2 regions of the Sphingobacterium sp. PCS056 genome follow, and region 2 is predicted to be linked to the other one. Evidence: riboswitches for the same ligand, from Rfam matches in the RefSeq annotation. Region 2 holds a riboswitch; the other holds the start of a gene.
The links. Region 2 has a riboswitch for fluoride ahead of MUB18_RS12210 (voltage-gated chloride channel family protein). Riboswitches for the same ligand answer to the same signal wherever they lie in the genome.
Positions count from the first base shown of each region.

Region 1: another riboswitch for fluoride. It lies ahead of MUB18_RS18735 (voltage-gated chloride channel family protein); the one in region 2 lies ahead of MUB18_RS12210 (voltage-gated chloride channel family protein).

Region 1 is NZ_CP096883.1:4,465,639-4,473,497, reverse strand. It holds gene MUB18_RS18740 (thiamine pyrophosphate-dependent enzyme) at 2-1,735, shown strand; gene MUB18_RS18735 (voltage-gated chloride channel family protein) at 1,801-3,096, opposite strand; fluoride riboswitch at 3,145-3,207, opposite strand; gene MUB18_RS18730 (DUF423 domain-containing protein) at 3,213-3,587, opposite strand; gene MUB18_RS18725 (GNAT family N-acetyltransferase) at 3,598-4,044, opposite strand; gene MUB18_RS18720 (GatB/YqeY domain-containing protein) at 4,098-4,547, opposite strand; gene MUB18_RS18715 (SDR family NAD(P)-dependent oxidoreductase) at 4,561-5,325, opposite strand; gene ubiE (bifunctional demethylmenaquinone methyltransferase/2-methoxy-6-polyprenyl-1,4-benzoquinol methylase UbiE) at 5,362-6,102, opposite strand; gene dnaB (replicative DNA helicase) at 6,535-7,859, shown strand, end outside.
Region 2 is NZ_CP096883.1:2,957,509-2,965,367, reverse strand. It holds gene MUB18_RS12225 (inorganic phosphate transporter) at 1-1,623, opposite strand, end outside; gene MUB18_RS12220 (TonB-dependent receptor) at 2,132-4,576, shown strand; gene MUB18_RS12215 (AraC family transcriptional regulator) at 4,573-5,424, opposite strand; gene MUB18_RS12210 (voltage-gated chloride channel family protein) at 5,515-6,900, opposite strand; fluoride riboswitch at 7,297-7,364, opposite strand; gene MUB18_RS12205 (ArsR/SmtB family transcription factor) at 7,500-7,826, shown strand.

The sequences.
Region 1 (7,859 bases), 1.5 Mb from region 2:
TATGGCAAAGATTGTTGCAGATCAGTTAGTTGAAATGCTAGTTGAAGCAGGCGTAAAACGTGTATATGCGGTTACAGGAGATAGTCTAAATTTTTTTAATGAAGCAATCCGTAAAGATGGTCGGATCAAATGGATTCATGTCCGTCATGAGGAGGTTGGGGCTTATGCCGCTGCTGCCGAAGCGGAATTAGATGGAATTGCTTGTTGTGCGGGTAGTTGCGGTCCAGGACATGTGCATCTGATCAATGGTATGTACGATGCTCATCGTTCTCATGTTCCCCTCATTGTGATCGCATCGACGATAAACACGCCTGAAATGGGAATGGGCTATTTTCAGGAAACAAATACCATCAAGCTCTTTGATGACTGCAGTTGTTATAATCAATTAATCACTACTGCAGAGCAAGCACCAAGAATCATTCAAACAGCAATACAACATGCTATCGGACAAAAGGGTGTTGCTGTTATTGGTTTACCTGGCGATGTCTCGGAGATGAAAGCTGAAGAATCTATTGTTTCGACTCAATTGTTCCATGTAAACCCCGTCATTAGACCTTCGGATGATGAGCTGGATGTACTAGCAAAAGTTATTAATTCGAGTAAATGTGTAACTGTTTTTTGTGGTATAGGTGCTTCTGGTGCGCATGCTGAGGTGGTCCAATTGTCTCAAAAGATTTTGGCTCCCGTAGGATATTCTTTTAGGGGTAAAATGGGGATTCAACATGATAATCCCTATGAAATAGGAATGACTGGTCTGCTTGGGCAAGCTGCGGCATACCAAAGTATGCATGAGTCAGATTTGATTTTATTGCTAGGAACAGATTTTCCTTATGATAAGTTTATGCCTACTGATAATAAGATTATTCAGATTGATACAGCTGTCGAACGGTTAGGTCGACGCGCAAAATTGGAGATGGGCTTATGTGGTGATATCAAACATACTTTACAAGCCCTTCTACCTTTACTGGAACAAAAAGAAGATGCTAGTTTCCTGGAAGCTCAGCTTAAGATCTACGAAAAAGTAAAGGATAATATGCGCAGTTTTATGGAAGAGAAAGGGGGAGAAGATACCATTCAACCGGAGTATTTGGCTCATTGTATCAATGAATTAGCGACGGATAGTGCCATATTTACCGTAGATACCGGAATGACTTGTGTATGGGGAGCGCGTTTTATCACAGGGACTGGTAAGAGGCAGATGCTCGGTTCTTTTAATCATGGATCTATGGCCAATGCTATGCCAATGGCAATAGGGGCAGCTTTGTCTCATCCAGAGCGACAAGTAATTGCTTTATGTGGCGATGGTGGATTGTCGATGCTGCTTGGAGATTTGGCTACAATCAATCAGTATCAATTGCCGATAAAAATCATCGTCTTTAATAATAGGGCTTTGGGTATGGTAAAATTGGAGATGGAAGTTGCCGGTTTACCTGATAATGAAACTGATATGGTAAATCCAGATTTTGCAGCCATTGCACAGGCGATGGGCTTTAAAGGTATAAATGTTCGCAAGCCTGAAGAGGTTCGAAATGCAGTTGAATTTGCCCTGTCACATCTCGGACCTATTCTTCTTAATGTGTTTACCAATCCCAATGCATTGGCAATGCCTCCAAAAGTTGATTTTGATCAAATGGTAGGTATGGCCAAATCGATGTCTAAATTAATGCTGGGCGGAAAAATGCAGGAAGTAATTGACACCATAAAATCTAATTACAAACATCTTAAAGAGCTATAGCGCATATAATAGACAGTTCATGGCTTATTCATTTAATGATGATCCATGAGCTGTTTTTCTAGCTTTTAGAAGTTCTTTAACTTTTCGTATAGACTTGCTCTTCGAGTTCGCAAATGGAGGTAAAACCGATGCTTTGGTCCCTTTTGCATTTGAGTGGCGTATATGCCTGTTGAGCCTGAGCAAAAATACGCGATCAGGCACGCTACAGTGAAATAAATACCTGCTTCATATCCGAATAACTCAATACCCATTATTAAACACGCTAACGGTGTGTTGGTTGCTCCGGCAAAGACAGCGATGAAGCCCATTGCTGCCAGTAGCCCCAAAGGTAATGGAATGATACTAAAAAGGGCATTGCCAAGGGTAGCACCAATGAAAAACAAGGGGGTTACCTCTCCTCCTTTAAATCCGGCAGCTAGTGTGAAAGTGGTTAATAAGAGCTTGATCAAAAAATCATAAGCATTTAAAGGACTATCAAAAGATGCTAATATCGTTGGGATACCTAAGCCAATATATCGTGTATTTCCTAATAACCAAATGGTGGCCACCAATACTAATCCTCCAATAAAAGGCCGCAGTGGGGGATAGTTTATCTGGTTGAAAATAGCCGTAAAGAAATCGCTGCATCGGGTAAATAGATATGCTGCTAGTCCAAAAACAACACCTGCTGCAATTGTATAGAGCATATACTGACTATTTATTGCAGGTATGCTCTCATGGATCTGATAATGCGTGTGAGCTACATTCCAAAATGAGCAGGCATAGTTGGCTACAAAGGCGACTATGATGCTCGGTATAAATGCTTTTAATCTTGATTTACCTCCAGTAATCACTTCCAATCCAAATATTGCTCCCGCCCAAGGTGTTCCAAAAACAGAAGCGAAACCAGCACTGATCCCCATAATGATTAAAATCTTACGATCGTCCTGATTGAGTTTGAAAACTCGGGTGCATTGATCAGCGATAGCTCCACCGATTTGTACAGCTGTGCCTTCTCGTCCTGCAGATCCTCCAAAAAGATGCGTTAGAAGTGTGCTAACTAAAACTAGGGGCGCCATCCTTAGCGGGATACTCTGTTCGCTTTGGTAGTATTCTTTAAGTAGGAGGTTGTTTCCTTTACTGGATAGGCCTCCATAGTAATAATATAATATGCCAATTAGTAAACCGGCTATTGGTAATCCAACGATAATCGCTGGGTGAAGTTCGCGATAGTTGGTGACCCAAGATAAACTGGACAGAAAAAATGCCGAAATAGAACCGACTATAATGCCGATGAGCACCGTAATCGACAACCACTTTAAAATGAAAATGATTGTACGCTGAAAGGCAAATTTTGAAAAGATATTTTTTTTTGTCAACATGTCTACTTGATCATAACATACACAATTATAGATCGTGCTTTTTGCACGATCGGAGTAGACGTCATCAGCTTTATCAAGCGGTTCAGGGCAGACATCATGGCCTTATTAAGGCTAAGTTAGATAAAACGAATGATTAATGCAACCCAACCTGCTATCATCAGGAGCCCTCCTAGTGGTGTAATAGGGCCTAGGAATTTTAAGTTTTTATTCCAATACTGTGCAAATGATAAGAAGTAGAGGCTGACTGAAAAGAGTAATGTCCCCAATGTGATCCCATAGAAGGCAAATCGTTCACTATATAGATCAAATGATAGGTTAAATCCAATGATCAAGAGGGTGATGGCGGCATACATCTGGTAGCGAACACCAACTTCAAATGAGGCTAGTTTTTCTTCGCTAATCAATTTTTTAAAGGCATGTGCCCCAAAAGCGCCAAGCATAATGGCTGTAGAACCTAAAATAGCTGCTGTAATAATAACGATATGATTCATATAATTAAATTTAAGGTTTTATCATGTCAATATGAGGAATTCCATAATCTAAATATTCATCCGATACTTGCTCAAATCCAAAACTACCATAAAATTTTCTAAGGTAAGTCTGTGCCCCAATTTGAATCGCTGTCCTGCCATGCTTTTCATAGCTGTACGCGATCGATCGAGCGATCAGTAATTTGCCATAATTGTTGCCCCTAAAGGTAGGGTTGGTGACAATTCGACCGATTGACGGCTCTCGGTAAGAGAGGCCTGGAGGAACGAGTCTGGAATATACAACAACTTCATCATTGATCTCTGCCCAAAGATGGCTACATTGATAATCTTTATCATCTAATTCGGGATAAAAACATTGTTGCTCGTTGACAAAAACTTCTACTCGTAATTTGATAATGCGATATAATTCTGCTGTAGTTAATTCAGAGAAGGTCTTATGTTTCCAAAATAATTCCATAAAAAAAGAAGAGCTATATTGCTATAGCCCTTTTAATAATTAAGTATATTTAATTAAGCGAGTAAACTTTTTACAAGCTCAGATATTGTGCGTCCATCGGCTTTTCCTGCTAACTGTTGATTAGCGGCACCCATTACTTTACCCATATCTTTTACAGAAGATGCTCCAGTAGTACTGATGATATCTTTGATGATTTTTTCGACTTCTTCTCTGCTCAATTGTTTTGGTAAATAAGCTTCGATTACTTCTTGTTCCTCCACTTCAATAGCGTACAGATCTTCTCTGTTTTGATTTTTATAAATTTCAGCAGATTCTTTTCGTTGTTTAACTAATTTTTGAAGTACTTTTATTTCAGTCTCTTCTGTCAATTCCTCTGTGTGACCTTTTTCTGTTTTAGCTAATAATATTGCTGCTTTTACTGCTCTAAGGCCGCGCAATTTATTCGCATCTTTTGCGATCATTGCCGCTTTAATATCTTGATTTATTTTTTCTTCTAAAGTCATATTTTAATTGATTTTATGATTTTCTATTTACAATCGTTCCAGTTGCTTGGGCAGTTGGCATAATGATCAGGTCATTAATGTTGACATGCTTGGGTCTACTGATAACAAATGCTATGGTTTCGGCAATATCTTTTCCTGTCAATGCCTCGACTCCTGTATACACATTTTTTGCTCGTTCTTTGTCACCTTTAAAACGTACTTCTGAAAATTCAGTTTCTACCATGCCAGGATTAATGCCTGTTACTTTTATATCTTTCGAAAGAAGATCGATACGCATGGCTTGATTAAGGGCATCTACGGCATGCTTACTTGCACAGTAGACATTGCCGTTGGGATAAACTTCTTTGGCAGCAATCGAGCCTATATTGATAATATGTGCTCCTTCTTGATCTTGCAATAATGGAATGACGGTTTTTGTTACATACAATAATCCCTTGACATTGGTATCGATCATCCGGTCCCAATCGCCAATATCACCATCTTGAATAGGATCTAATCCTTGGCTTAACCCTGCATTATTGATGAGTACATTCAAATTTTTCCATTCGGCAGGTAAGCCTTCAATTTTTGATTTCACTTCATCGTAGTTGCGTACATCAAGTTCAAAGATATGAATAGCAATTTGAGGATATTGTGCTGTTAATTTATCTTTGATTTCTTCCAGATTTTGGAAACGACGTGCGCATAGTAGTAAGTTGTAACCTTCTTGCGCTAAAACCTCAGCACATGCTTTTCCGATTCCTGAACTTGCTCCTGTGATGAATACTGTTTTTGACATAGTATTGGTGTTAAAAATAAAACTAAACTGAGATTTTTATTTTGTAGCAATATAAATTGTACATACGCCAAAAGTCTGAGGACGAATTACGGTGTCTGAAAAACCTACTGCTCTAGTGATTTGAGCAAATTTTTCGCCATCAGGAAAACGAGCGACAGATTCTGGGAGATAGGAATAAGCACTTGAGTCTTTCGAAAATATTTTTCCGATCGTGGGTGTTATTCTCTTGAAGTAGAAATTGTATAATTGCTTGATTGGAAATTTTTTAGGATTAGAAAATTCCAAGATTACAGCTTTACCCCCTGGTTTCAATACACGACATATATCGGCCAATCCCTGCTCTAAATTTTCGAAATTTCGAACTCCAAAAGCGACTGTTACTGCGTCAAATGTGTTGTCTTCAAATTGCAGATGCTCAGAATCTCCTAACTGCACTTCAAATTGATTGGAGAGTCCTTTTTGCGTAATCTTTTGTTGTGCAACATCCAACATACCCTGAGAGATATCTACACCAATTATTTTTTTAGGATTTAATATCTTAATGGACTCCAATGCAAAATCTCCCGTTCCCGTAGCAACGTCAAGCATATATTGTGGAGCGATGGTTTTTAAAGCATTAATCGCTTTTTTACGCCAAATTATATCGATACCTAGGGACAAAAAATGGTTTAAAAAATCATAAGTTTTGGAGATGTTGTTAAACATATCTGCAACTTGTTGCTTTTTACCATCTTTCGCGTCTTTGTATGGTTTTAATGATGATGCTTCATTTGTCATAGTAGCAAAGATACAATATTCTGATTGAGCTTTAATATGATCGAAAAGGAAAAAATAAAAATTCAGAATTTTTGAGCTTAGCTTCCAATTTAAACCAAAATCGGAATAATCTTTTTAAAATTTCTTCCAATAAGCTTGTACGAATAGTGTGCGAAATAGCTTAACTTTGTTAACAGTGGTCAAAGTTGTTAACAACGTCTTAATGTATTGTAAATTAGATGCTATTTTTTGTTGTTAACATTTTTTTCCACATCAAATGTGGAAAAGTTAGGATGTAAAACGATGTTTATCAAAAGCTTTTAAGGTGATTGTTTTCACAACTATTTTAACTGTGTACAACTCTTAAAAAATCTCTACCTTATTTTTTATACATTTGCTATCCGCTATCAATTTTTTGGCGTACATGCACAAGTTTTTGGATATCACATAAAGATGAGTAACGATAATAATTTTGAAGATAATAATGCTGGAACTGGTAAGAAAACCAATTTCGGAGAGCGTAGGACTAAACTCAACAACTTAGTTAGCGGACTTGGCAAACTGCCGCCTCAAGCTTTGGATTTGGAGGAAGCTGTCCTAGGGGCTTTGATGTTGGAGAAAAATGCGCTAAGTGAGGTCATTGATATTCTTAAACCGGATTCTTTTTATAAAGATTCGCACCAGAAGATTTTCGAAGCTATTTTTAATCTCTTCCAAAAAACTTCGCCTATTGATTTGCTTACTGTGACCGCCGAACTTCGAAAGATGGGAGCTTTGGAAATGGTGGGTGGAGCATATTATATTACACAATTAACAGATCGCGTAGTTTCTGCTGCAAATATTGAATTTCATGCGCGTATTATCTCGCAAAAATATATTCAACGTGAACTGATTAAAGTTTCTACCGAAATTATCAATAGTTCATATGATGAAACGTCAGATATATTTGATTTATTAGACCATGCAGAGAAGAGTTTATTTGATATTGCTCAAAACAATTTAAGAAGAGATTCTCGTAAAATGGATGATATCATGCGTGAAGCGATCTCTAATTTGGAGTTGTTGCGTGATCGTACAGATGGATTGACTGGTGTGCCTTCGGGATTGACCGCCTTAGATCGTATGACTTCAGGTTGGCAACCATCAGATTTGGTCATTATCGCTGCTCGTCCTGCAATGGGAAAGACGGCCTTTGTATTATCTGTAGCACGTAATGCTGCGGTTGATCATCAAAAACCTGTCGTGGTGTTCTCGCTGGAGATGTCATCTGTGCAACTGGTGAATCGTTTGATCGCTGGTGAAACTGAGATCGAACAAGAAAAATTAAAGAAAGGTAATTTAGCTGATCATGAATGGCAACAATTGCATTCAAGGATTGGACGTTTGACTGAGGCTCCTTTAATCATCGATGATACTCCCGCATTAAACGTGTTTGAATTTAGAGCAAAATGTAGACGGTTGAAAGCGCAACATGATATTCAAATGGTGATCGTCGATTACTTACAACTTATGCATGGTAAGGCTGAGGGTAAAGGTGGTGGTAACCGTGAGCAAGAGATTGGTAGTATTTCAAGGGCGTTGAAATCTGTGGCTAAAGAATTGAATGTTCCGGTATTAGCTTTATCCCAATTAAGCCGTGCTGTAGAGTCTCGTCCGGGAAATTCAAAACGACCGATGCTTTCCGATTTACGTGAATCTGGATCTATTGAGCAGGATGCGGATATGGTATTGTTTTTATATCGTCCAGAATATTATGGTATGACAGAGGATGAAGAAGG
Region 2 (7,859 bases):
TTTATAGAAGATATTGGACTTGGCAAAAACTTCACTGATCTGATTGGCACTAGCGTCGGAAACCTGCTGTAAGGTATGGATATCTTCTCTGCCTAGTTTCAATTTACGCTCTGCCTGTGCTGCGACCTTCTTTTTATGGCTTTTAGCGTTAAATACTAAAAGTATCGCCAAGAATATAAGTGCACCAACAAAGGTAATAATCCCTCCTATTTTAAGTAAATAAGCGATGATAAATGCACCCGCAAAAGCAGTAGCAGCGGTAAGAAACCATCCTCCGATGACATGGAATACACCAGAGACACGGTATACGGCACTTTCTCTATCCCAAGCTCGATCAGCAAAAGCAGTACCCATAGCAACCATAAATGTGACGTAAGTTGTAGAAAGAGGAAGCTTCATCGATGTTCCTAAGGCAATAAGGCTGCTGGCCACCATCAGGTTGACAGAGGCACGCACCATATCAAACATCGGCTCCTCCTCCTTATTCTTTTTGCCTAAGGAAGTATTTTCGAAACGGCTATCTAAACGCGATCGCAGGGTGCGTGGCATCAGATAGCTGATCGCTCCTCCAATATTTACAAAGCCTCGTACTATCCAACGCGACAGGGTATTCGGTTCGAACTTTTCGGAACCTCCATCCTGACTGCTTAGACTCATTTCGGTTTCGATAACCGTCTTCGCTTTTTTTGATGTCCATAAGGTAATCATCATGATACCACCCGCGATAAATAATATCCAAGCTGGGGCAACAATATCCGCAGAAGCTAATTCTGACATCATATAGGTGTCCGGATTGCCGCCAGATGCCTGAAAGAAACCGATGGCCTGAATAGCTGCTACCGGTACGCCGATAAAGTTGACCAGATCATTCCCTGCAAAAGATAAAGCTAAGGCGAATGTACCAACACCGATAATAACCTTAAGGATGTTCATTTTTAATCTTATCAGGATAAAACTAAAGACCGTGAACAGCACAAAGCTTCCCAATATTAACTGTAGCTCGTGTGTGTTAATCCACTCCTTTGTTGCTTTATCAATGAAAGAAACAGTTTTCATTCCTTTAATAAGAATAAAATAACTAATGGAGGCTAAGGCGATACCACCAAATATAACCCCGAATGATTTGATCTTACGTTCGTACTGAAACGTGAATATAAGTCGAGAAAAGTATTGTACCGCCATCCCCACAGTGAAGGACAGCACCACGGATAACAGGATGCTGACGACAATCTCGGAAGCCTTCTCTGTATTAATATATTGTGAAAGCGTTGACCAATCGCCTGTAGTACTTACTATTTTATAGAGTCCAAGACAGACCGCGGCTCCTAGGAGCTCAAAGACGATGGATACTGTTGTAGAGGTCGGGAGTCCGAAATAGTTAAATACATCAAGGAGTATGATGTCTGTAATCATGACGGCGAGGAAGATAACTATAACATCATTAAAACTGAACATACCAGGAACGTAAATTCCACTTCGTGCAATCTCCATCATTCCACTTGAAAAAACCGCCCCAGACAATATACCCGCACTAGCGAGAATCATAATCAGGCGGAAAGAAATAGCTTTGGAGCCAATGGCCGAATTTAAGAAATTGACAGCATCATTGGTTACGCCGACCATGAGGTCGATAATCCCTAAAGTGATCAGCGTAATAATTACGAGATATAAATAATTGTCCATAGTTATTATTTTTGCAAAGGTATGAACAAAAGGTGAGCCATATATTAAGTTAATGTTAAGTGTTGATTTTGTTAATATTGAATAAGATTAACTACATGAATTTAAAATGTATATACTTTATACCTACTTCATATTGTCATAGAGAAGATCGGTGTACTAAAGTTTATGAGAAAATTTTCATGACAGTTGTCACAGTATATTTTTATAGATACCAACATCGCTATCAATGAATGTGAAAAGTCAATCAATATTAGATATGACCTAAATCTTTATATTACGTTTAAAACCTATTATAATTCCGATAAAGATCATACTTCTTAAAATCAAATTAGGGTAAATGAGGGCACATACCAGATAAAAAAAGTGCATTTGAAAAAATTAGGGTATAATATTCAATCCAGAATGGAAAACTTTTTATCTTTTCTACTTTTGGGCAAACTTAAGCCAGATGATTAGATATTTAATTGCACTTTACTTTCTATTAACAGTTCAATTTGGAATTGCCCAGAGCATAAAGCTTTCCGGTCAGGTTAAAGACTCCTTGTCAAACAGTCCAATACCTTATGCCAGTATCGGTCTACTCGATGTCGACAACAAAGTAATCGATGGAATGATGACAGATTCACTTGGAGCTTTTCGATTTTCCAATATCAAGAAGGGAAAATACAAAATCAATGTCAAATTCATCGGTTACAAACAAATACACCGGTCTATTGAAATCAAGGACCAAAAGAAAATCCATATTGGAACTCTATTACTGGCTGCAGCTGGACAAAATCTTCAAGAAGTAACCATTATTGCTAATACAGCAACACAAAAACACAGTAGTGATAGACAGGCGTATATGGCAAGTCAATACAAAAATGCCACTGGTGGCACTGCATTGGATATTGTAAAAAATTTACCTTCTGCATCGGTTGATGCGAGTGGCCATATCAGTATGCGTGGTAATACGGGTGTCATTGTATTAATAAATGGGAAACCCTCTTTCCTGGATCCTGGAACTATCTTAAATCAAATAGCGGCCAACGATGTCACCGAAGTAGAATATATCACCAGTCCCACCGCCCAGTTTGATCCGGATGGCAAAGGTGGCATCATCAATCTAAAAACAAAAAAATCTACTGCCGCTGGATTTTCCTGGTTAGTCAATCTTCAAGCCGGTTTACCGAGTATAGATGACTATCATAATCGTGAACCGCAAAAGCGTTTTGGAGGCGACATTGGTTTCCAATACAAAAAGAAAAAATTAGCATTAAATGCTGCTGCAAATTATCTCAGAAATGACAATGCTGGATTTCGGGAAGGTGATGTCAATACAGTCATTGGAGACCGTCAGACCTTTTTCCCTTCAAAAGGTGAAAGAAGTTTTGATAAATACAACTTTGGCATTAGGTTGAATGGTACTTATGATCTATCCGACAAACATGCTGTGAGCTTAGGTATACTAGCTTCCCGAAAATTTCAAGATCGACTTGCCGATATTTACTATAATAACAGGACCATCCGTCCATCTACAGGAGAGGAAATAGCACGAACAGACTATTTCAATTCTAATCTCCAGAATAAACAAGGAGAATTTTACATGTTTGATTTTAATTATGAATATAAAATCAACACCGCTAATTCCCTTCAAATGGGTGTTATCTACGAATATGCTCATATTTATGGCTCAACCAAAAATGGAAATATCGAACGTGATGTAGATACAGTACAGTGGACCCACAATAAGTATAAAAATCCACTTCATGGATTAAGACTTTCCCTACAGCACACCTGGAAATCTGATCATCAGGAGTTATCGACCGGTTACCAGCTAAGAAACGATAATCAAAAAGGAAGTTTCGACTATTACGCTTCTCAAAATGGTAGCAGCAACCAACAATTAGTTCCAGAATTTACCGGTAAACTAACCGCGACCAACCGTGTACATGCTATTTTCACACAGTATAATCAGCAATTTTCAGCTATCCAGCTGTCTCTAGGTCTCCGCTACGAATATTACCAACGCGATTTATATTTACTGCATAACAATCAGAAATATCCATATGCTATCCATCAATTATACCCAACCTTTAATTTAATGCACGATTTGGGATCCGGTTGGTCATGGAAAGTAGCAGCATCCAGACGGGTGCAACGTAACAATAACTTTGAACTGAATCCTATTCCAGAACGGGAACACTCCGAAACTCTAGAACAAGGCGATCCGGAATTATTACCGGAGTTCACGGTAAATACTGAAACTGGACTGATCAAAAAACTAAAAACAGGAAGTGTTTTTTTGAACGGTTATTACCAACACACTAAAAATCCGATCCAAAGAGTAAATTCCGTATATGCAGATACCATTCTCCACCGTGTTTTTACCAATGCCGATTATGCCTCTCGATATGGTGCAGACATCGGTGGCGAAATTCGATTGATTTCATGGTTAAAGGTGAATGGCGGACTTAATGTATATCACTACAAAATTTCTGGACAGGTATTAAATGATCAAGATACCAGAACAAATCAGGACTGGGTATATTCCATTAATGCCGGCATTCAAGCTGATTTCTTAAAAAACTGGAGTACAGGACTGCAGATCAATTATTTATCAGAAAAACCCACAGTACAGGGTATGGATTCCCGATTTATCGTACCGAACTTTAATTTAAGTAAAGCTTTTTGGAAGGGAGCACTCACGGCTCAATTGCAATGGCAATTTATTGAACTCGGTGACTGGGGTGTAAACGAACAACGGATTACCACCTACTCCCATGACTTCTATACCACGACAAACTACATTTATGAAAAAAATATAGTTTTGCTTAATCTAAGCTTCAATATGCATAAACTGAATAAGTTATTTAAACTTCCGAAAAGCGAATTTGGAGAAAAAGAATTCTAGTTTTCTTGTTTTTTGAATTCAGAAGGAGTCATACCTGTATAACGCTTAAAGTACTTAGAAAAATTTGATTTATCAGAAAAACCTAAGTCAAATGCAACCTCTGATATCGAATTTGCCGTGTAGAACAACAGTCTTTTGGCTTCCTTGATGATATATCCTGCTAATACCTGCGAAGCCGTTAGATCAGCATTGGTCTTGCAGTTAGCACTGAGGTTTTGTGGGCTCGTATTCAACTGAGAAGCGTAGTAAGCGACGTGGTTTACCACTCTGATCTCCTTGTTGAGTAAGTCACAGAATCGGTCATAAAGATTTTGCTGCGTAGATTTAGCCTGTTTTGAACTGGCTTTATATTCTAATACTTTTGCCAAGAAAGCTTTAAACAAGCCTTCTTGGCAAATTTTATTATCCTCCACAGCTAAAATTCTTAAGAGATTTTCAAAAATATCAGGTTTATCAAAGTATATCGTATCATATCGACAAATAGTATTGACCAATCTATTGATTTCAAGATCCAAACTTTGGCTCACAAAAGCATCTTTTATCAATAGCACAAAACCCTTTACCGGATTGACCAGCTCCCAATGATGCACATTGTCCTTCTGGATGATGAGTAAGCATGGTGTCTCTATAATGGATTCTCTACCGTCTATGATATGGTTCCCTGAAGTGGAAGACAGAAATACTAACTCCAGATAACCATTATGCTTATGCGGTCTTGTTATATTTTTGGACAGGTCAAAATCAACAACTTTAATTAGCCTTTGAACTTCCAGTTTATCTTTTATTGCTATCTTTTTTTTATCCATCGCCATTAACCAATTATAGTGAATAATCTTGCGAAATTGCATATTATAAAATCAAATTAATAATGATACTATTGTCATTATCATCAATCTAAAAATTAAAGATATATTCATAGATTCATTCGAATCACAGGGCTATTTATTTTTTTTCACCATTTTTTTAAAGTTGCTGATATGATATTGTAGAAAATCATCCCTCCTTTTACCTGATTCGGATAAAGTTGTATCCGATGAAAAATAGGAATCGAATATTTTGGGTACTTCTATACGCTGAGCACTGTATATACCTGAGTGTCCACTGAAGAAATAGGCGGTACAACAGGCAATGGCATAATAGAGAGTATATTCACCGCCAAAAAGCTCCACCCCCATTAATGTACAGGCAAGCGGTGTATTGGTTGCCCCAGAAAAAACGGCAATAAATCCAAGCGCTGCAAATAAACCTACTGGTGCATTCATAAGCTCGGAAAGCGTGTTGCCCAACGTCGCTCCAATGTAAAATAGCGGCGTTACTTCTCCACCTTTAAAACCTGTACCCAATGTAATGGTAGTGTAAATGGTTTTCCACAACCAGCTCCATGTATCGGAACCACCAGATTGGAATGCTGATTGAATAGTTACAGCTCCTTGGTATTCGGGATCTACACCTAAGCTCAAGTAGTCGGGCTTACCAGTGACACGCGTCAATAGAATAATAATGCAACCTCCAATCATGGGAATAAGCCATTTTTTTGAGACTAAACCTACCATACCTGCTTTGATTCGGTGGGCCATTTCAGCAAACATAAAACTGGCCAATCCAAATGCAATGGAAGCTATTATAATTTTTCCCAGCAACAGCATATCAAAGGATACGTATTCTGAAAGCCAAAAAGTTTGTCCAGACGGGGAAATAGCATCAATATGATAATGGGTATGGTGTATCTTCCAGGCCGATACTGTTATATCGCCAACGGTACCAGCTATGAGGCATGGAAGCAGGGCATCATATTTAATTTTACCTATAGCCAATACCTCCAACGCAAATATAGCACCTGCGACAGGAGTTCCAAATACTGCCCCGAAACCTGCGGCTATTCCGGCCGTTAGCACAATGCTCATATCTCTTTGATTGAGGCGAAACCATTTTCCAAACATTTGGGCAATACTTCCCCCGATCTGGACTGCAGTCCCCTCTCGGCCGGCTGAACCTCCGAAAAGATGTGTAATGACTGTCGCGAAAAGTACAATGGGAGCCATTCGCTTTGGTACACCTCCTCCAGGTTGATGTATTTCATCCATTATGAGGTTATTACCTCTCTCAGAAGACTTTCCTATAGATTGGTAAAGTAAATGAATAACAAGCCCAGCTACTGGCAACAGATATAAAAGATAAGTATGCTCAAATCTATAATGTATTGCTAAATTCAAGATCCATAGAAAAAATGCTACAGTACTTCCAATAGCAATCGATATCGGGATCACAATAATGCTCCACCTGACCAGTTGTCGCAAAATGCTGATATGTTCTATTCTCATCATATTTTTTATCAGTTTTTAAATTTAGGTGAAACTTGTTTGCTGTATGAAGCCAAACTTTCCTGGATGATAATTTTAGTGATATTCATATTTCGAATGTTATTATATTTTTTTAGAGATTATATCCTTTTACTGTTCCATTTTATTGAGGTTGTTACTAAAGTCATAGAAACTTTTTGCCAAAGCACTTCGATTACGATAGCGATTACAGACACAAGAATATTGAAACTCATATATGTTAAAGCCTTACAAAATGATATAATGTAAAAATAGAAATATTGCTGATTGCATTGGCTTCTACAAATTTGCAGAGTGAGACCTGATAACTCAAAATTACTATTGTGGTGGATTTCGGATTTTAAAAACATAATAAACCTGATTAAAATGTTGAACATTTAATTTTAATCAGGCGTCATCAGCTTTTTGAGGGCGGTTGGTTAAGGAAGAACACCATTTCCTTTTTGTTTAAACAAATCTAACAAATATTCTTTACTGATGCAATATGCATTAGCAATGACATGAAAAATTGATTAGAAATTTTTAAATAAATATAGCTTTTTAAAATATTAATCGTAATATTGCGATGGTATTTATATTAGAATATGGGAACTACAAAAACAATACACTTTACGGATCAGCAAAACCATATCGCAAACATCGCTAAGGCACTTGGCCATCCTGCTCGTATTGCTATAATAGAATATCTTTTAAAAGTCAATACGTGTATCTGTAGTGATATTGTTGATGAGTTACCGCTAGCGCAGTCCACGATTTCACAGCATTTGAAAGAATTAAAAAATGCCGGTCTAATAAAGGGAAATATCGAAGGGACATCCATTTGCTACTGTATAGACGAAAAAGCATTTGGATTATTAAAAGCCTATTTTGGTAATATAATCTTATCCGTAAATAATCAAAAATGTTGTTAAGGTCTGCTAAGAGCCACTAATTGTTTAGCCTAC